Regions from separate parts of the Bariatricus sp. TF06-38A genome, predicted to be linked through region 2. Evidence: predicted binding sites of a transcription regulator. Region 2 holds the regulator's gene; each other region holds the start of a gene.
What was found. The regulator Rex, encoded in region 2, represses fermentation and respiration genes when NADH is low (regulators of the CRP and FNR family bind a similar motif). The targets are predictions, from matches to a motif close to ATTGTTAANTANTTAACAAT.

Region 1 (7,340 bases), on a different contig from region 2:
ACAGATCTGGAATTCGTCACCATACCATAAATAAATTCGTCCTCAATCGTTTCTCCGTCATGTGTCACTTTTAATTTATATGACGGGATATCAAAAATTCTGGTTGCTCCTTCCAGCACATATGCCAGATGTCCCAGAACATTCTTCATTTCCTGCTTTGTCTCATAAGATACATCCGTGAAGAGTCCGAATGCTGCAATGTACACGAACACATCTCCGTTAAACCGTCCGATATCACAGGGAAATTCTTTTCCCCCTGCAGCTGTACTTGCCGCCTGGAGAAGATTCTTCGGGATATGGAGACTGCTCGCAAAGTCGTTGGTCGTTCCTGTCGGGATGTAACCGACCGGAATCTTTTTTTCTCTCTTCATCATTCCGGTTACGACCTCATCAAGTGTTCCGTCACCACCACTGCAGATCACACGGTCATACTCCTCTGTAAATGTCTTTACTTTATAATAAGCGTCTTTATATTTCTGCGTCGGATATACAACCACTTCATATCCTGCTTTTACAATAATGTCAATAATATCAGAAAGCTTCGGTTTTAAAAGTCCCTTTCCTGCATTCGGATTATAAATAAACAATGCTTTTTTCATACGTCCGTCCTCCTGTTATCTATTCTTTTCTCTATAAGGGCTGTCCCCACAGCTCCTTACGGATACATGCATTATAGCATAAAGAGCCTGCTTTCGGCAGACTCTTCAAAGTTTTATGCAATTATCTGTTCTTAACGTTCACAAGAAACCTTTCGATACCAGCTGCTGCTTCCTTTTCATCTGTTCCGTTCGCAACAACGGTGATTTCCTCTCCCGGCATCAGTGTCAGACTCATCATCCCCATAATGCTCTTTGCATTGACTTGCTTCTGGTCAACTTCGATATATACCGAACTTGAATACTGACTAGCTTCCTGAACAAGAAGTGCAATCGGTCTGGCGTCTAATCCCTCGGACAATTGAATCTTAACAGGTTTTTTGATCATAATGTTCCTCCTTGCTTAGCCCTTATCTCTTCCGCCATTTCACTTAACTTGCGCAATCTGTGGTTCACTCCGGACTTGCCTACCGGATTTTGCAGAAGTGCGCCTAACTCTTTTAAAGATGCCTCCGGATATGTAAGTCTTGTAAGGGCCATGTCCTTCAATCCTTCCGGCAGCTTATCGAGTCCTTTTGTTTCCTCAATATACCTTATATCGTCAATCTGCTTTACAGCAGCGGAAACCGTTTTATTGATATTCGCAGTCTCGCAGTTCACTTTTCGATTCACCGTATTCCTCATATCTTTCAATATACGGATATTCTCCAACTCCATCAGTGACTGATGTGCCTCCATCACATTCAGCACATCCACGATCTGAGCTCCTTCTTTCAGATAAACCACAAATGATTTCTTCCTTGATACAATCTTTGCGTCCAGAGCAAAACATCTCATTATCTTCTGAATCTGCTGCGCTTTTCCCATCGACGCACAGACAATTTCAAAATGATAGGACTTCTCCGGGTCGCTCATGGATCCCGATGCAAGAAAAACGCCACGCAGGAAAGACCGCTTACAGCAAGTCTCCTGAATCACGACATTCTTTACTACAGAAAGCTCTTCTTCCACGTCTCCATAAGGATTGAGCAGTTTTGCCGCCTGAAGCACCCTGATAGCATCTTCGTGTTTTTTTACAACTATATAATAGTAGCTGCTGCCTTTTTCCCGGTTCACCCGAATAGCGATATCAACCACTATATTAAACGTTCTTCTCAATAAAGTAAAGCTTTTTCTTGCAACTGCCAGATTTTCCGTATGAATCTTAAGTGCTGCATGACCTCTGCTGTCGATCATGACAGCCCCGCACATGCTGATGATCGCTGCAAGTTCTGCAATCTGGCAATGTCTTGCAGGACTTAGCTGACGCGATATTTCTTCTTTAATATTTCCAGAAAAAGACATACTATCACCTATTTTGCTTTCGTAATTGCATCTTTCTCGATATCACGATGCTCTTTTCTTACACCATACTCTTTCTCTGCCACAGACAGCCGTTCATACAACTCATTGGCAAGTGTCACGGAGCGGTGTTTTCCGCCGGTACATCCGATTGCGATCACAAGCTGGTTCTTTCCTTCTGCAACATAGTTCGGAATCAGGAACTCAACCATGTCGACCAGCTTCTTCAGGAATTCTTTTGAAATATCGTTATTCATCACGTAATCCCTGACCGGCTTGTCATTGCCACTCTGCGGGCGAAGTTCATCAATATAATACGGATTCGGAAGGAATCTGACATCAAATACCAGGTCTGCATCACTCGGAATTCCATATTTAAATCCGAAAGATAACACAGTAATGTACAGATTCTTGTATTCTTTATTCTCGGCAAAAATACGGTTCAGTTCACTGCGCAGCTCCCTGGTCAGCATCCGGCTTGTATCCAGGATATAATCTGCCCTTTCTTTTAAAAAGGCAATTTTCTTACGTTCTTTGGCAATCCCGTTCTCAATTCTGCCGCCCTTTGAGAGTGGGTGGTTCCTTCTTGTCTCTTTATATCTTTTCACCAGTGTATCATCATTCGATTCAAGGAAAAGAATCTCCAGTGGTATCTTGGCTTTTTCAAGTTCGTCCAGAACCTGGTCCAGTGCACGCAGATTCTGTCCACTGCGAATATCAAGTCCCAAAGCGATTTTCGTGATCTCACCATTTGGAACGATCAAAAGTTCTGTCAGTTTTGTCATTAAAGGAATTGGCATATTATCCACACAGAAATATCCCATGTCTTCCATCATTTTCAAAGTTGTACTTTTCCCTGCTCCGGACATTCCCGTTACAATTACGAATCTCATCCCTAAAATTCTCCTATTTGTTTCACTTCCGGTTCCATCGTAACACCGGTATCTTCTTTCACTTTCGCTGTTACCTGCCGGATCAGCTCCATCACATCAGCCGCCGTCGCATTTCCTTTATTGATCACAAATCCACTGTGTTTTTCAGAAACCTGTGCTCCACCTACTGTAAATCCTTTCAGACCACTGTCCTGGATCAGTTTTCCTGCAAAATATCCTTCCGGACGCTTAAAGGTGCTGCCTGCACTCGGATACTCCAGCGGCTGCTTCGATACCCGCTTCTGACGGAGGTCATCCATCTGCGCTTTTATTTCTTCTTTTTTGCCTTCTGTAAGCGAAATCACGGCACCCAAAACGATATATCTTTTCTCCGGGATAATGCTTGTACGGTATCCGAGTCCCAGTTTTTCTGCCGGAAGCTCCATGATCTCGCCCTCTTCTGTCATAACCCTGACACTCGTCAGTACATCCTTCATCTCTCCACCATACGCACCGGCGTTCATCACAACCGCTCCGCCAAGCGTTCCCGGAATACCTGCTGCGAACTCAAATCCGGTCAGTGCTGCATCAAGTGCTGCATTTGCAATCTGCGCAAGCGAACATCCTGCCTGCGCCGTGATCTGATTTCCTTCTACCTGAAATGTTCCCATACTCTTATAAAGCTGGATGATCGCTCCTCTGAAGCCTTTGTCTCCAACCAGAAGGTTGCTTCCATTTCCTACTATATATATAGGTATCGAAAATTCCCGGCACACCCGAATTGTCTCTGCCAGTTCCTTTTCATTCGATGGCATGATAAAATAATCTGCCGGGCCACCGATCCGGAAGGTTGTATGCTTCTTCATCGGTTCATCCTTCTGTATTTTGGCTGCATCGACCACATTATACAAACATGTCTCAAAATTCTGTTCCATTCTCTTCTCCTAGTATCTATAAATATTCTATGCCATTCTTCTTTTTTTATTTAACAGGAAATTGCCATTGGACCTCCCGCCAAATAGAAGTTACTACGTACCAAAGCACGTTTTAATATCATCCTCATATGACGTAAGTGCAAAAATAAATTTTGACACTTACATCATATGATACACCAAAAAATATGCAAGTTCAACGCGCTCTTGCAAAATTAAGTGAAATGCGATATAGTAAGGCATAACATAGAAATTTTATCAATATTTTCAAAAAGGAGTGATTTTTAACTGTGGACTCGAGTGTCTCGCAAATACTTATTTTGCTAGTCCTGCTGCTCTTATCCGGCATATTTTCGTCAGCCGAGACAGCACTTACAACCTACAACAAAATCCGGATGCGTGCCCTTGCAGACGAGGGTAACAAGCGTGCCAGCACCGTACTTGCCGTAACTGAGAATTCAGGTAAAATGCTTAGCGCGATCCTCATCGGCAACAACATTGTTAATACTGCGGTAGCTTCCCTTGCCACCACAATCGCATACCGCCTTGGTGGAACCGCCGTCGCGATCGCAAGTGGGCTTATGACGCTTCTCATCATCCTTTTCGGAGAGATTACTCCGAAGACGATGGCAACCATTCATGCTGAGAAGATGTCTCTTTTCTACGCACCGGTTATCAATATTTTCATGAAGATCATGACTCCGTTTATCTTCATTGTAAACGGTCTCTCCACCGGTCTTCTGATGCTTCTTCGCATCGATCCGAATGCCAAAGACAATACCATGACCGAAGCTGAACTCCGAAGTGTGGTAAATGTCAGCCATCAGGACGGCGTGATCGAATCAGATGAAAAAGAGATGATCTACAATGTGTTTGATCTCGGTGATGCCATTGCCAAAGACGTCATGGTTCCCCGTGTCAACGTAACTTTTGCTGATATTGACAGCAGTTACGACGAACTGATCGACCTGTTCCGGGAAGACAAATTCACCCGTCTTCCGGTTTACCAGGAGACAAAAGATAATGTTGTCGGAACGATCAATATGAAAGATCTTCTTCTTTACGACAGCAAGAAAAGTGAGTTCCAGATTAAAGACATTCTCCGTGAAGCCTACTTCACTTATGAATACAAGAGCATTTCCGAGCTTCTTGTTGAAATGCGCCAGGCCTCTTTCAATATCGCAATTGTCCTGGATGAATACGGTGAAACATCCGGTCTGATCACCCTGGAAGATATCCTTGAAGAGATTGTTGGCGAAATCCACGATGAATATGATGAGAATGAAGAAGAAAATATCAAAGCGGTAGGCAAACACGAATATATTATTGAAGGTTCTACCAATCTTGACGATCTCAATGATTCCCTGGATCTGAATCTGGAATCGGAAGATTATGATTCTCTCGGAGGCTTTATCATCGAAAAGCTGGATCGTCTTCCAAAAGCCGGTGACTCTGTTTCCACCGAAGACGGAATCCGTATGGTCGTAGAAAAGCTCGATAAAAACCGGATTGAGACAGTTCATCTGTATCTTCCGGAGAATTACCGCGAACATACGTCTGACTCGTTGGAAACTGACGACTAAGCAGACCTCCCGGGAAGAAATCCTGACAGATTTTTTCTTTATATTTTGCAGGATATACAATAATTTCAGGGCAGCCCAAAGTGGACTGCCTTTTTCTTTTTCGGATTTCGTTATTTTTTAAACAATTTTTTTAAGAAATATTGGTTTTTTATTGATTTTATTGCGTAATTATGTATAATTATGGTAAATGGGTGAAGAATTTTACTTCATCAGATGATAAAATCTGCGCTCACAGCTTTTATCATTTAACCATTTAACTAGAATTAGGAGAAAGAGGTTAATTGCAATGGCAGAAATCAATTTAAGCAAGTATGGTATTACTGGAACAACAGAAATCGTGCACAACCCTTCTTACGAATTACTGTTTGAAGAAGAAACAAAAGCAGGTCTTGAGGGATTTGAAAAAGGTCAGGTCAGCGAACTCGGTGCTGTGAACGTAATGACAGGTGTATACACCGGACGTTCCCCTAAAGACAAATTCATCGTAGTTGATGAAAACTCTAAAGACACTGTATGGTGGACTTCAGACGAATATAAGAATGACAACCATCCGGCTTCACAGGAAGCATGGGAAGCTGTAAAGGAGATCGCCAAGAAAGAACTTTCTAACAAGAAACTTTATGTTGTAGATGCATTCTGCGGCGCTAACAAAGATACACGTATGGCAATCCGTTTCATCGTCGAAGTTGCCTGGCAGGCTCATTTTGTAACAAACATGTTCATCAAACCAACAGCTGAAGAACTTGAGAACTTCGAACCAGACTTTGTAGTATACAACGCTTCTAAAGCAAAAGTTGAAAACTACAAAGAACTTGGACTTAACTCTGAAACAGCTGTTTTATTCAATATCACAAGCAAAGAACAGGTTATCGTTAATACATGGTACGGCGGAGAGATGAAGAAAGGTATGTTCTCTATGATGAACTACTACCTCCCACTCAAGGGAATCGCTGCTATGCACTGCTCAGCAAACACTGATCTGAACGGCGAAAACACAGCTATCTTCTTCGGACTTTCAGGAACAGGTAAGACAACACTTTCTACAGATCCTAAGCGTCTCCTGATCGGTGATGACGAACACGGCTGGGATGACAACGGAGTATTCAACTTTGAAGGTGGATGCTACGCTAAGGTTATCAACCTTGACAAAGAATCTGAACCAGATATCTACAATGCAATCAGACGTGACGCTCTTCTTGAGAACGTAACTCTTGATGCAGAAGGAAAAATTGATTTCGCTGATAAGAGTGTAACAGAAAATACACGTGTATCTTATCCGATTAACCACATTGAAAATATTGTACGTCCGGTTTCTTCTGCACCGGCAGCTAAGAATGTAATCTTCCTGTCTGCAGATGCTTTCGGAGTACTTCCGCCGGTATCTGTACTGACTCCGGAACAGACACAGTACTACTTCCTGTCTGGATTCACAGCTAAACTTGCCGGTACAGAACGTGGAATCACAGAACCTACACCAACATTCTCTGCTTGCTTCGGACAGGCATTCCTTGAACTGCATCCGACAAAATATGCAGAAGAACTTGTTAAGAAGATGGAAAAGAGCGGAGCAAAAGCTTACCTCGTTAACACAGGATGGAACGGAACAGGAAAACGTATCTCTATCAAGGATACTCGTGGTATCATCGATGCAATCCTGAACGGAGACATCTTAAATGCACCGACCAAGAAGATTCCTTACTTCAACTTTGAAGTACCTACAGAACTTCCGGGAGTTGATTCAGGAATCCTTGATCCTCGTGACACATATGCTGATGCTTCTGAATGGGAAGAAAAAGCTAAGGATCTTGCTGCAAGATTCGTTAAGAACTTCGCTAAATATGAAGGAAATGCTGCTGGTAAAGCACTTGTATCTGCTGGACCGCAGGCTTAAATGCGAAATTAGAAGATGGATGTGGGAGAGTTTCTCCTGCATCCATTTTTTTGTGTATACGATGAGCCAAGTGCAGATTTGTGCTTGCACAAGGATCTGCATTTGGCGAATGTACATCATCGAGC
Region 2 (7,340 bases):
TACCGAGTGAACTGATCGAATTCCACGGACATAATGATTTTTACAAGGCAGTCAACAATTCAACAACGGCCTGGCTTTATGGAGCATGTGGTGTGAACTGTTCCTTGTTTGGAATCGGTGAACGTACCGGCAATACGCCGCTGGAAGCGATGATTTTTGAATATGCGCAGCTTCGCGGAACGCTGGATGGTATGGATACAACGGTGATTACTGAACTGGCAGAATATTATGAAAAAGAGATTGGATACCAGATTCCGCCGCGTACCCCGTTTGTCGGAAAGAATTTCAATGTAACCCGTGCGGGGATCCATGCAGACGGACTGTTAAAGAACGAAGAAATCTACAATGTGTTTGATACCGGCAAGTTTCTGAACCGTCCACCGCTGGTTGCTGTGTCAAATACTTCCGGTCTTGCAGGTATTGCACACTGGATAAATACATATTATCACCTGAAAAATGAGAAACAGGTAGACAAGAATTCCATTTTAGTTGTAGAATTGAAGAAGTGGGTTGACGCGGAATATGAATCCGGCCGTGTGACCGTACTCACAGATCAGGAACTGATCCGGGAGATTGAGAGAATCTGTGACGAAAAGGGGATTACAATCTAACGAAATTCAGGAGAGAGATAAAATGGAAGAGTATTCATTGAGAAGTCAGGTTTTTCAGACCATCAGAGATGACATTCTGAAAGGTAAGTATGAAGAAAATGACGAACTCAGGGAAGCAACATTGGGGAAGGAACTTGGAGTTAGCCGTACACCGGTAAGAGAGGCACTTAGACAGCTGGAACTGGAGGGACTGGTGAACATCATCCCAAATAAAGGAGCTTATGTTACCGGTATTTCCGATAAGGATGTACATGATATTTATATGATTCGTTCCATGCTGGAAGGATTATGCGTCCGTTGGGCAACAGAACATATTACACAGGAGCAGCTGGAAGAATTGGATGAGATCATTCTTTTATCCGAGTATCATATGGATAAAGGACATTCCGATCAGCTGACAGAGCTGGATGGAAGATTCCATCAGATTCTGTATGAGGCATCACAGAGCAGGATTCTGGATCATGTGCTTTCAGATTTTCACAAATATGTACAGCTTGCAAGAAGGACTTCCGTTAAGACAGAAGAGCGTGCGATCAAGTCGATTGGTGAGCATAACGAGATCCTGAATGCCATCAAGGCGAAGGACGCGGAAAAAGCCGGCAATCTGGCAACGATCCATATTATGCATGTTATGGAGAACCTGCATATCGAAGAAAAATAGCCAAAAAGGAGACGAAGTTATGAGTAAAATTCAGATGACGACACCGATTGTTGAGATGGACGGAGATGAGATGACCAGAATTCTCTGGAGGATGATAAAAGATGATCTTCTTCTGCCGTATATCGATCTTAAGACAGATTATTATGATCTTGGATTGGAACACCGCAATGAGACAGATGACCAAGTTACAGTTGATTCGGCTAATGCAACAAAGAAGTACAAAGTAGCAGTCAAATGTGCGACCATTACACCGAATGTGGCAAGAGTAAAAGAATATGGACTCAAAGAGATGTGGAAGAGTCCGAACGGAACAATCCGTGCGATTCTGGATGGAACGGTATTTCGTGCTCCGATCGTGGTAAAAGGAATTGAACCATGTGTAAAGAACTGGAAGAAGCCGATCACGATTGCCCGTCATGCTTATGGGGATGTATATAAAGGAACCGAGATGAAGATTCCGGGACCTGGAAAGGCAGAGCTGGTCTACACGGCACCTGACGGAACAGAGACAAGAGAGCTGATCCATAATTTCGATGGAGCAGGTATTATCCAGGGAATGCACAATATCAATGCATCGATTGAAAGTTTTGCAAGAAGCTGTTTTAGTTATGCACTGGATACAAAGCAGGATCTTTGGTTTGCAACAAAAGATACCATTTCCAAAAAATATGACCATACTTTCAAAGATATCTTCCAGGAGATCTTTGATGCGGAGTATAAGAACCTTTTTGACGAAGCGGGAATTGAATATTTCTACACACTGATCGATGATGCGGTAGCCCGTGTAATGAAGTCAGAGGGTGGTTATATCTGGGCATGTAAGAATTATGACGGGGATGTGATGAGTGATATGGTTTCCTCAGCATTTGGTTCACTTGCCATGATGACATCTGTACTGGTATCACCGGAAGGCTTTTATGAATATGAAGCTGCACATGGAACAGTACAGCGTCATTATTATAAACACCTGAAAGGGGAAGAGACTTCAACAAACTCTGTTGCAACAATTTTTGCATGGACAGGAGCTTTGCGCAAGAGAGGAGAACTGGATGGGAACCAGGAACTGATGGATTTTGCAGACCGTTTGGAAAAAGCAACGATTGATACGATTGAAGAGGGTTATATGACAAAGGATCTGGCAATGATCACAACTCTTCCGGAGGTACATGTACTGAACAGTGAAGGGTTTATTAAAGCGATTGCAGAAAGATTATAAAAAGAGCAGGGAATGCATGAAGGGCGTATCTCTGACAGGAAAATGGGAAGAACCGGCTTATTCAGCTAGTTCTTCCCATTTTTCATAGAGTTCTTCGAGTTCTGCTTCGTTTGCTGCTTTTTCTTTTGCCAGTTCCTGGCATTTAACAGAATTTGTATAGACTTCTTCCTGCATCATCAGTTCATCGATTTTGCCATTACGTGTTTCCAGAACACCGATACGTTCTTCTGTTTTCTTCAGGTCGTTCTGCCTTTTACGGAGACGTGCCTGTTCTTCTTTCTGCTCCTGCCAGCTTAGTTTGGATTCGGAAACCTGCGCCGGTGCGTCTTCGGAAGCAGCTGTGGAAACAGCCGGGGTCAGAAGATCTTTTTTCTCCAGATAATAATCATAGTTGCCGATATAATTTACAAAGGTATTGCCGGTCAGTTCCAGAATACGGGTGGCAGTCTGGTTGATGAAATAACGGTCGTGGGATACATAAAGTATCGTACCGGTATAATCGTTCAGAGCCCGCTCAAGAATTTCCTTGGAAGTGATGTCCAGATGATTGGTTGGCTCATCGAGGATCAGAAAATTTGCATTGGAGAGCATCAGCTTTGCCAGAGATACACGTCCCCTTTCACCACCACTTAAATCACCGATCAGCTTGAAAACATCATCTCCGGTAAAAAGAAAAGCCGCAAGCATGTTCCGGATCTGTGTGTTGGTAAGTGTCGGATAATCATCGGAAATTTCTTCAAAGATCGTCTTATCCATATGAAGGACGTGGTGTTCCTGATCGTAGTAACCAATCTCCACATTGGCACCCAGTGTAAAGGAACCGCTGTCTGCCTGGATCACATTGTTCAGAATCTTGAGAAGCGTAGTTTTTCCGGTTCCGTTGTCGCCAATGATGGCTATATGTTCCCCACGCTTGATCTCGAAACTGATATCGGTGAAAAGTGTCTGTGGCGGAAAGGCTTTGCTTAATCCTTTGACAGAAAGGACATCATTGCCACTGACACGGGAAGGCTCCAGCTTCAGATGGATGTCAGTGTTGATCTCCATCGGTTTGTCTACAAGCGTCATCTTGTCCAACATTTTTTCCCGACTTTCGGCACGCTTGATGGATTTCTCACGGTTAAATGAACGGAGCTTTTCAATCACGGCTTCTTGATGTTTGATCTCACGCTGCTGATTCAAGTATTCTTTTAATCTGGCTTCTCTGAGCTGTTCTTTTTTGACAGCAAAATCAGAATAATTGCCCATATAAGTATGAAGCTGTCCCTGCTCGACTTCAATCACCTTTGTAACCACACGGTTCAGGAAATAGCGGTCGTGGGATACGATAAGAACAGCACCCGGATAATTCAGAAGATAGGTTTCCAGCCATGCGATGGAGTTCATATCCAGGTGGTTTGTTGGTTCATCCAGAAGCAGGACGTCAGGCTTGGTAAGAAGGAGTTTGCCAAGAGATACACGGGTCTTCTGACCACCGGATAAAGAATCTACGGGTTTAGTAAATTCTTCTTCTGTAAATCCGAGACCTTTTAGAACGCCGGTAAGCTCACTTTTATAAGCGTAACCGTCTGCGTGCTCAAATGCAGAAGTCAGTCTCTGATAAGTGGCAAGACGTGCTTCAAGAGCATCTCCGGAAAGAGACGGAAGCTCTATCTCGATTGTACGGATCTGCTTTTCCATCTCAATGACTTCGGCTTTTGCCGTGCGGACTTCTTCATAAATGGTATTGCCGCTTTCCATCTCCTGATGCTGTGCAAGGTAGCCGAGAGTTTTGCCTTTGGTAAGAACAACCGTCCCTGCATCGGGAGAAAGCTGTCCTACGATCATCTTGAGGATCGTGGATTTGCCGGCTCCGTTAAGACCTACAAGAGCAGCTTTTTCATGGTTCTCTATATGAAAGGATCCGTCTTTTACGATGACCTGATCCCCAAAACTTTTTGACAGATTATGACATGCCAGTATCATTTTTATATCCTCCTGTTAAAGTGGCAATTATGTTACTGCTCACAGTAACATAATTATAGCTGAAATACGACAAAAAACAACTATAAAATTTGACTTTTTCACTAGATTCTTATATAATTAAAAATAATGAGTCAAAAAATAGGAAGGTGGAAGTGAAAGTGGCATCAAGAGAAATATCTCAGGCAGTAATAAGGAGACTTCCGCGGTATTATCGTTATTTAGGGGAACTACTGGAGAGCGGAGTCGAACGGATATCATCCAATGAATTAAGTAAAAGAATGAAAGTAACTGCTTCACAGATCCGTCAGGATCTGAATAATTTTGGTGGATTTGGACAGCAGGGATATGGCTATAATGTAAAGTATCTTTATACAGAGATAGGTAAGATCCTTGGACTGAACGAGAAACATAAATTCGTTATCATTGGAGCAGGAAATCTTGGACAGGCACTGGCGAATTATGCAGCATTTGAAAATCGGGGATTTGTTTTAAAAGGGCTGTTTGACGTAAACCCAAGGCTTGCCGGATTGACGATCCGTGGAGTTGAGATCCGTATGATGGATGAATTGAAGGATTTTGTGAAAGAAAACGATATTGAGATCGGGGTTCTTACGATTCCGAAGACAAAAGCAGTAGAGGTTGCCAATCTCCTGGTAGATAATGGAGTTAAGGCTATCTGGAATTTTGCGCATACAGATCTGAATCTGCCGGATAATATTATTGTTGAGAATGTTCATTTGTCTGAAAGTCTGATGAGATTATCTTATAATATCACCAGATACAATGAAGAACATGAAGGAAAGTAGGCAAAGCAGACCAGAAGGCAGAGGTGCAGGAAAATTTTTTCCTGCACCTTTTTGAAAATTAAATGTATGGGAGACCGGATATGAAAGAAATACTGACAGCAGATCAGATGAGAAGATCGGATCAGAGAATGATACAGAAGATGCAGGTCCCGTCCCTTGTCCTGATGGAACGGGCGGCACTTCAGTGTGTGGCTGCGATGAAAGCAGAAGACATAGATTTGTCGAAAGCATTGGTCGTGTGTGGAAGTGGCAATAACGGTGGTGACGGATTCGCAATTGCAAGGATGCTCGTAGAAGAAGGAAATCATCCAGATGTAGTATTGGTCGGAAATTATGACCATCGTAGTGAAGAAACAAAAATCCAGATGAAAATTCTGGAAAATCTGGGAATATCTGTAGGAAACAGTTTGCCACAGAAAGAATATAGTGTTATTATAGATGCCGTATTCGGTATTGGCCTATCCCGTGAAATAAAAGGCAGATACGCAGAGGTGATTGATCAGATGAATCGGATGACTGCCTGTAAGGTGGCAGTCGACACTCCTTCAGGGATCCGTTCGGATGATGGAAAAGTGCTTGGAACGGCATTTAAAGCAGATCTTACAGTGACCTTTGCGTTTCAGAAGATGGGACAGATCCTATATCCGGGATGTGAGTATACAGGAAAGCTTGTTACAGCGCCGATCGGAATTACCAGACCGGAGTTTTTTGCGGAAGAAGAAATCTGCATGGCACTTGAAAAATCCGATGTGCCGGCAATGCTGCCGCAAAGGAAACCGGATTCTAATAAAGGGACTTATGGAAAGGTTCTGATGATTACCGGAAGCAAAGGAATGTCCGGTGCAGCATATTTAAGTGCCAGGGCAGCATATCTTTCGGGAGCAGGTCTTGTCCGGATTTATACGGAGGAAAGTAACCGGGCAATCTTACAGGAACTTTTACCGGAGGCGGTAATGACGACCTATTCTCTGGATGAGACAGAATCATTTGAAGAACTTCCGGATTTGCTGGAATGGGCGGATGTGCTCTGTATTGGATGCGGACTCGGTATGGGACCGCATTCGGAGGAATTACTGAAAAAGGTGCTTGAGAATAATAAAACCCCGGCTGTTATTGATGCGGACGGACTGAACCTTCTGGCAAAGACCGATGAGTGGGGGACCGAACAGATTCGGATGAATCCTTCCGGATATGTACTTACTCCACATATGAAAGAAATGTCCAGACTGACCGGATACAGCGTACAGGAATTAAAAGACAACAGAAGAGAGCTATTAAGGAAATATACAGAAAAAGTCCATGCTGTCTGTGTACTGAAAGACAGCAGGACACTTGTGAAAGCGCCAGAGGGAAGGCTTATGATCAATACCACCGGTAATGCGGCAATGGCAAAGGCCGGATCGGGAGATGTGCTTGCAGGAATGATCACCGGACTTATGGCACAGCATATGAGACCGGATGATGCCGCTGTGCTTGGCGTTTATCTGCATGGCCTGTGCGGAGATCATGCCAGAAAAGAACTTGGCTCTTACAGTGTGCTTGCGGGTGATCTCTTGAAAATGCTCGGCAGAACACTTAAGGAATTGGAGGATATGACAGAATGAAGAAATACAGCAGACTGCGTGCGGTGATCGATCTGGATGCGGTGATGTATAACATGGAAATGATGCATGCAAATATAGAAAAAGGAACCAAGATGGTCGTGGTCATCAAGACAGATGGTTATGGTCATGGAGCGGTGCCGATTTCAAGAATGCTGGAAGATGTGGACTATGTCTGGGGCTATGCGGTCGCAACTCTGGATGAAGGTGTTGTACTCAGAAAAGCCGGCATTCAGAAGCCGATTCTTTGCCTGGGATGTATTTTCCCGGACCAGATGGAAGAGATGATCCGTCATGAGATCCGCATGACAACCTACAGCTATGAGCTTGCGAAGCTTGCGGATGAGACCGCATACCGTATGGGGAAGAAGGCATATCTGCACATTAAGATCGATACAGGAATGTCAAGACTTGGCTTTCCGGTAGCGAAAGAAAGTGTAGAGGAGATCCTTAAGATCGGCAGACTTGTTTATACGGATT
Region 3 (7,340 bases), on a different contig from region 2:
GTGTAAAACCTGCCGCCTGTATCCGAGACATGTCGAGGAGTTTGAGGATGTACGGGAGATTACCCTGTCGGTATCCTGTCCGGAGGTGGCAAGGATTTTGATGGAGAAGAAAGAGCCGGTCCGTTTTCTTACTTATGAAAAAGAAGGAGAAGAGGAATACGAGGAATTTGATCCGTTTCTGTATTCTATGCTTGTAGATGCGAGAGATGCAATGCTTGGAATTCTGCAGGAGCGGGAGCATTCATTAAAAATAAGAGTGGGACTGATTCTTGGAATGGCGCATGATCTGCAGGGCAGATTTAACCGGGAACAGTTATTTTCCTGCGAGGAAGTCATTGAACGTTATCAGACAAAGAGTGCCAGAAAGTTTGTACGGAAACTTTGGAAAGAAGAAAAGCCGTCTGTGCAGGAAAGATGGGAGATGGCGCATAAGATGTTCCGGGAACTTTATGAATTGGAACTTCTACGTGAGGACTGGGATATGCTTCTGATGGAGAGCGAAGAACTTCTGTATTCACATGGAGCAGATGCGTATAAAGGAATCTCGTCTGACTTTAAGCGGTGGGCGAAGGAAGAGAGCAATATCCAGATCCAGGCAGAGCAGCTGCTGGTGTATTTCATTTTCACTTATTTCTGTGGCGCAGTTTATGATGGAAGGATTTATGCGAAGGTGCAGATGGCAGTAATAAGTACTTTCCATATTTATGAGCTGTGGAAAGCACGGTGGATAAAAAATGAAGGAGAGCTTACACCAGAAGAGATCGTAGAGCTGGTGTACCGGTATTCGCGGGAGATTGAGCATTCTGATAAGAATCTGGAGCAGATGGAAAAGATGATGCTGCGGGACAGGCTGCCGTGGTATAGGGGATAATAAATAGATGCCTGCACGATTTTTGATGCATTTGAATAAGAATTTTTGTTAAAAAGGGCGTATGAAAAATGATTTCTCATTTTTCATACGCCCTTATAATTTTAGTCTCTATGCATAGAGAACTTATCCATATCGTAATTCTTCAGATTATCAAGAATTCCACGATCGTCAGCCTGAGAGATCAAGGCATCACGGTTCTTCTTGGAAGTCATCTGGTCATTGAATGAACTTGGACCGCCGACACATCCGCCGTCACATGCCATACCTTCGATGAAGTCTTCCGGAAGACGTCCAACCTTCATGAGAAGGAGGGCTTTCTTACATTCCTGAGAACCATTTGCACGACAGACTTTCGCATCGATGCAGTTGTCAGATTCTTTCAGACTTTCCAGAACAGCTGCTGTTACACCACCGGAATTTGCAAAGCGTTTTCCGAAGGTAGAAGCGGTCTGGTTGTCGTTCGGACAGGCCTCGAGTTCAACGTCTTTTGCTTTCATGATCGCACGGATCTCGCTGTATGTAAGAACATAATCTGCATTTCCTTCGATCTGCTGATCGACAACTTCAGATTTCTTAGCAAGGCAAGGTCCGATAAATACAGTGATCGCTTCCGGATCCTGTGCTTTGATCATACGGGAAATTGCACACATCGGAGAAACAGTTGTTGAAATATTGTCAGCAAGCTGTGGGTAATGCAGGCGAACCATATTTACAAATGCAGGGCAGCAGGAGGTTACTTTTTTCTGTCCTTCTTTGTAAGCTTCGGCCCATTCTTCAGCTTCGTAAGCAGCAGTCATATCTCCACCGAGTCCTACATCGTAGAAATCTACGAATCCGAGCTCTTTCATTGCTTTGCGCCAGCTTTCCATGGTAATGTCAGCACCAAACTGACCTTCTGTGGCAGGAGCAGCCATTGCGTAGATGTGTTTGCCTTCTCTTAAAGCATTGATTACCGGAACAATAAATGTTTTGGAAGCAATTGCACCGAATGGACAGCTGTGGATACATTTACCGCAGCGTATACATTTGTTTTTGTCGATTATGGAAATGCCATGCTCGTCGTAGGTGATCGCATCGACCGGACAACTGAATTTACACGGACGTTTTAAATGTGCAATGGCATTGTACGGACAGGCTTTGGCGCACTGACCACATTCTTTACATTTGGATGCGTCAATGTGGGAACGGTAATGTCCCGGTTCAATTGCTCCAAACTTACAGGCATTGATACATGCCTTTCCAAGACAGTTCTGACAGTTCTCTGTTACTGTGTAGCTGGAGATCGGACAGTCTTCGCAGGCAGAAGAAATAACCTGAATGATATTGCCATCATCTTCCGGTCCCGGAGCTTTGCCTTCTGCGAGGCGGATTCTCTGGCGGATGATCTCACGCTCTTTGTAGATACAGCAGCGGAACTGCGGTGTCGGTCCCGGAATAAGCTTCAGCGGGAGGTGATCACGCTGTTCTTCAAGTTCACCTGCAAAAGCAAGCTTTGCTACTTCGAACAGTACGTCATGTTTGATTTTGATTACGTTTCCATCAGCATTCATAATTAACCCTCTCTTCTCTAAATTGTTAAAAATTTCACTCTTCCTTTATTATAATTGAAACTACTATAAATGGAAAGAAGATTTCATGTTTTTAATGAGAAACATAGCGTAGAAGTTTGATGAGAAGTATGTTATGATGAACATGCTATGTTGGGAAATATAGTGTGCCGCATATTTGGGGAAATAAGAGGCACCGGTATGAAAGAGAGGAAAGAAAATTGAAAGAGAAGAACAAAGCAAAAAACATATTGAAAGAGTATGCAACGATCACGGTAGGAATGTTTATTGTATCGGCATCAGTGTATTATCTGATGATGCCGAATTCCTTTGTTGTGGGAAGTATTTCGGGACTTGTCATGGTTCTGGCAAATTTTATTCTGCTGAAGGTTTCGACGATGACGATGATTCTAAATGTAGCACTTCTGATCATAGGGATTGTGTTTGTCGGAAAAGAATTCGGAGGTAAGACGGTCATTACATCTTTAATGCTCCCGGTTTATCTGCGTATTTTTGAAACAGTGACACCAGATGTTCCGCCGCTCACGGATGATATGTTTATCAATATGCTGTGCCATATTCTGGTGATCAGCATCGGACAGGCGATTTTGTTTAATGTCAATGCATCTTCTGGTGGGCTTGATGTTGTTGCAAAAGTTTTAAATAAATATTTGCATTTTGAAATTGGAAAGAGTCTTACGATCGCAGGATTTGTGACCGCTGCGACGTCTATCCTTGTCTACGACAGAAAGACACTGGTAGTGAGCCTTCTGGGAACTTATCTTTATGGGATTGTTCTGGATAATTTTATCGATGGTTTCAGTATCCGTAAGAGGGTGTGTATCCTGTCAAAGAAATATCCGGAGATCCAGCAGTTTGTTGTACATGAGCTGCACAGAGGGGCGACTCTTTATCCGGCAGTCGGAGGACTGGGCAATCAGGAACAGACAGAAGTGGTTACAATTCTGGAAAAGAGTGAATATGCAAAGCTTCTTGCATTTATCCATGAGACAGACCAGAGTGCGTTTGTTACGGTATCAACTGTCAGTGAGGTAATCGGAGAGTGGAATAAACATAAAAAGAACCGTTTGAGAAAAGCGGAGTAGTCGAGGAAATTTATGAGAGAAACAGTATTATTATTTAATATAAAAGATAAGAAGCGTGCGCAGGAGCTGCAGATGATCTGTATGTCACTCAGGATTCGGGTGCGGCTGATAAAAAAAGAAGAGTATTTTCAGACGGTTGGTGTACTTGCCGGAATGAAAGAAGCGTCAGAGACAGACAGGATTTATGAGGGTGAAGAGCTGGCAGATGAGATGATGGTATTTGCCGGAGTGACAGGCAGCCATCTGGATCAGATTTTATTTATGATGCGAAAGAAGGGTATGAAACGTATTGATTATAAAGCGGTTCTGACAGACACAAACAGTCAGTGGACTGTGCCGGAACTTTTTAAAGAACTGGAAAAGGAGCATGCAGCAATGCATCAGTCCTGATTTCAAGAAAAATCACATTTTTCCCATAGACAGAACAAATTTTTCGGGTAGACTACCATTTGTGAAAATTTGCGAAAGGTGATGGGAGATGTCAAAAAAGGTGAAGATAATCGGATGTGTAGCGGTACTTGCGGCCGGACTTACAGGCAGTGCACAGGATCTGAATGAAAATGATGTTCTTGCCGAATCCGACTCCTTTTCTTAGGTTGCTTTTCAAAAGTTTACGGGTTATAATGGTCAGAGAATGGAAAAATTAAAGGAGGTTTTTTAAAATGTCTACAATACCGGAAAGACTTGAAAAATTGCGTGCAAAAATGCAGGAAAAGGGAATAGATATTTATATTATTCCGACTGCAGATTTTCATCAGAGCGAATATGTGGGGGAGCATTTTAAAGCAAGAGAGTATATTACCGGATTTACGGGATCTGCAGGAACAGCAGTGGTTTCGAAGACAGAAGCACGCCTGTGGACAGACGGAAGATACTTTATCCAGGCGGCAAAGCAGCTGGAGGGAACAACAGTAGAACTGATGAAGATGGGACAGCCGGGCGTTCCGAAGATTGGGGAATATTTGGAAACAGCTCTGGCAGAAGGCGAAACTGTAGGATTTGATGGACGTGTTGTTTCTGTAACAGAAGGAGAAGAATACGAGAAGATCGCATCTGAGAAGAACGGAAAGGTCGTTTATGCATATGATCTGATCGATGAAGTATGGGAAGACCGTCCGATTCTTTCAGAAGAGCCGGTATTTGAACTGGAACAGAAATACACAGGAGAGACTGTGGAGAGCAAGCTTGCACGTACACGTGCGGCAATGAAAGAAGCAGGTGCGACAGCACACGTTCTTACCACACTGGATGACATCTGCTGGACACTGAACATTCGTGGAAATGACGTAGAATATTTTCCGTTGGTTCTGACCTATGCAGTGATCAGAATGGACAAGGTGGATCTTTTTGTGAATGAGAAAAAATTAAGCGATGAGATCAAAGCACATCTTGCAGCAGATGGGGTTATTCTGCACCCATACAATGATATTTATGAGGACATCAAGAAGGTTGCAGCAGAAGAAGTCCTGATGGTAGATCCGGGAAGACTGAACTTTGCACTTTACAAGAACATTCCGGAGAATGTGAAGAAAGTGGAAGAGAGAAATCCGGCGATCTTATTCAAATGTGTAAAGAATCCGACAGAGGTCGAAAATATCCGTATCGCTGAGATCAAGGATAGCGTGGCTCATGTCAGATTTATGAAATGGCTGAAAGAAAATGTTGGCAAAGAGACGATCACAGAGATGAGCGCTTCTGACAAATTGGATGAGTTCCGTGCCGAGATGGGTGGATTTATCCGTCCAAGCTTCGGACCGATCTCTGCATTCGGGGAGCACAGTGCGATCGTACACTATTCTTCTTCACCGGAGACCAATGTAGAGCTTCATGAGGGAACTTTCCTGATGACGGATACAGGAGCAGGATTCTACGAAGGATCTACTGATATCACCAGAACATATGCTTTTGGAGAAGTTTCACAGATCATGAAAGATCATTTTACACTGGTTGCGATCAGTAACCTGAACCTTGCAAGTCCGATCTTCAAGAAAGGCTGCTGCGGAATGAACTTTGATTATCTGGCAAGAAAGCCGTTTTGGGACAGAGGACTGGACTTCAATCACGGAACAGGACATGGGGTTGGATATCTTCTGAACATCCACGAGGGACCGGCAGGCTTCCGTTATACTTACAGAGCCGGTGAGTCTGATGCATTCCAGCCAGGTATGGTCATTACGGATGAACCGGGAATCTACATCGAAGGATCTCACGGTGTGCGTCTGGAAAATGAATTGCTTGTCTGTGAAGGCGAGAAGAATGAGTATGGAGAATTCCTGTATTTTGAACCGATTACTTATGTGCCATTTGACCTGGATGCGATCAATCCGGATATCATGAATGCAGAAGACAAGGAACGTCTGAATACTTATCATGCAACTGTATATGAGAAGGTGTCTCCTTATCTGAATGATGAAGAGAAAGAATGGCTGAAGAAGTATACGAGAGCGATCTAATAAATATGGTAATAGGAACACATATGTCGATTGCGAAAGGGATTGTGAAGACTGCAGAGAATGTGGTGAAGATGAATGCAGATACGATGCAGATTTTCAGCAGGAATCCGCGGGGATCGAATTATAAGGATCCGACGGTGAAGGAAGCGGAGGAGTTTCAGAGGATCAGGAGAGAGGCCGGTTTTGGAGCGATTCTGGCGCATGCACCTTATACGATGAATCTGGCGAGTGCGAAGCCGGAGGTGTATGAATTCGCCTGCACGGTAATCCGGGAAGATGTGACGCGGATGGACAAACTGGGGATTGAGAATCTGGTGTTTCATCCGGGAAGCCATACCGGAATTGGCGCAGAAGCAGGAATTCAGAATATCATTGCGGGGCTTGACCAGGCGATTACCGGAAAAGAGAATATTACGGTTCTGCTTGAGACAATGAGCGGAAAAGGAACAGAGATTGGCTGGAGATTTGAAGAGCTGAAAGCAATCCGCGACGGGGTATCACATCCGGAGCGGATCGGAATCTGTCTGGATACCTGTCATGTGTTTGCAGCAGGATATGATATTGTAAATGATCTGGACGGGGTGCTGGAAGAGTTTGACAAAGTACTTGGACTTGAGCTTTTGAGAGCGATTCATTTAAATGACAGTATGATGCCATTTGGTTCAAGAAAAGACCGGCATGCGGTGATCGGCGGCGGAGAGATCGGGATGGAGGCACTTTTAAATGTCATGCGTCACCCGAAATTAAAAGATCTGCCGTTTTATCTGGAAACGCCACTGGATGATGCGGGGCATAAAGAAGAAATTGCAAGGCTTCGGGATCTTGCCTAGGTGGTCAGACAGATGGAAAAGAGTTGTTAAGGCGGTATCGGCAGGCTATAGATTGTACAGAAGATAAGTTTTATCACAGATACAGCGCAAGAAATCAAAACAGGAGGGTATGATTTAATATGAGTCATACCCTCCTGTTTTAAGAACAGCTTTTTTGCTATAATGCATATCGCAAAAGAACGGCGTATATACCTATGATTCCAGTGCATCCGGATCAGCAGAAAGATCGGCAGATGCAATCCGGCGAACCGGGTTGGACTTATCAATATCTTCTGCAAATTTCTGCGCTTTTAACAGCATTTCTGATATCTCTTCCTCTTCCTCAGGAACAAAGCATCTTGCACTTTCATCCGGAAACAGATGATTTTTTAATTTGAAAGCCATCAAAAAGGCTTCCAGTTCCTGATTGAGTGCATCTTTGTAAAATTCAAAATAAAAACGAATTTCAGTTTTTTCAAAATCGGTACATATGCATCCGCACTGGGTTCCGCGTGTACGGCTTGTCCGGCGGAAATATTCGGGATCTCCGGTCA

Region 1: the regulator Rex is predicted to act here: its motif matches at 5,431-5,450, upstream of pckA (phosphoenolpyruvate carboxykinase (ATP)).
Region 3: the regulator Rex is predicted to act here: its motif matches at 2,443-2,462, upstream of PG418_RS08690 (4Fe-4S dicluster domain-containing protein).

The regions. Positions count from the first base shown of each region.
Region 1 covers NZ_JAQFCE010000007.1:38,986-46,325, reverse strand. Annotated here, with positions in the region: gene PG418_RS07725 (diacylglycerol/lipid kinase family protein) at 1-599, opposite strand, end outside; gene PG418_RS07720 (HPr family phosphocarrier protein) at 721-984, opposite strand; gene whiA (DNA-binding protein WhiA) at 981-1,940, opposite strand; gene rapZ (RNase adapter RapZ) at 1,949-2,830, opposite strand; gene murB (UDP-N-acetylmuramate dehydrogenase) at 2,833-3,744, opposite strand; gene PG418_RS07700 (HlyC/CorC family transporter) at 4,032-5,324, shown strand; gene pckA (phosphoenolpyruvate carboxykinase (ATP)) at 5,611-7,215, shown strand.
Region 2 covers NZ_JAQFCE010000003.1:247,734-255,073, forward strand. Annotated here, with positions in the region: gene PG418_RS05010 (hydroxymethylglutaryl-CoA lyase-like TIM-barrel protein) at 1-611, shown strand, start outside; gene PG418_RS05015 (GntR family transcriptional regulator) at 634-1,272, shown strand; gene PG418_RS05020 (NADP-dependent isocitrate dehydrogenase) at 1,292-2,488, shown strand; gene PG418_RS05025 (ABC-F family ATP-binding cassette domain-containing protein) at 2,546-4,453, opposite strand; gene PG418_RS05030 (redox-sensing transcriptional repressor Rex) at 4,612-5,259, shown strand; gene PG418_RS05035 (NAD(P)H-hydrate dehydratase) at 5,340-6,863, shown strand; gene alr (alanine racemase) at 6,860-7,340, shown strand, end outside.
Region 3 covers NZ_JAQFCE010000008.1:101,764-109,103, forward strand. Annotated here, with positions in the region: gene fliB (flagellin lysine-N-methylase) at 1-871, shown strand, start outside; gene PG418_RS08690 (4Fe-4S dicluster domain-containing protein) at 973-2,421, opposite strand; gene PG418_RS08695 (YitT family protein) at 2,640-3,524, shown strand; gene PG418_RS08700 (DUF3783 domain-containing protein) at 3,537-3,914, shown strand; gene PG418_RS08705 (aminopeptidase P family N-terminal domain-containing protein) at 4,187-5,977, shown strand; gene PG418_RS08710 (deoxyribonuclease IV) at 5,947-6,807, shown strand; gene PG418_RS08715 (hypothetical protein) at 7,000-7,340, opposite strand, start outside.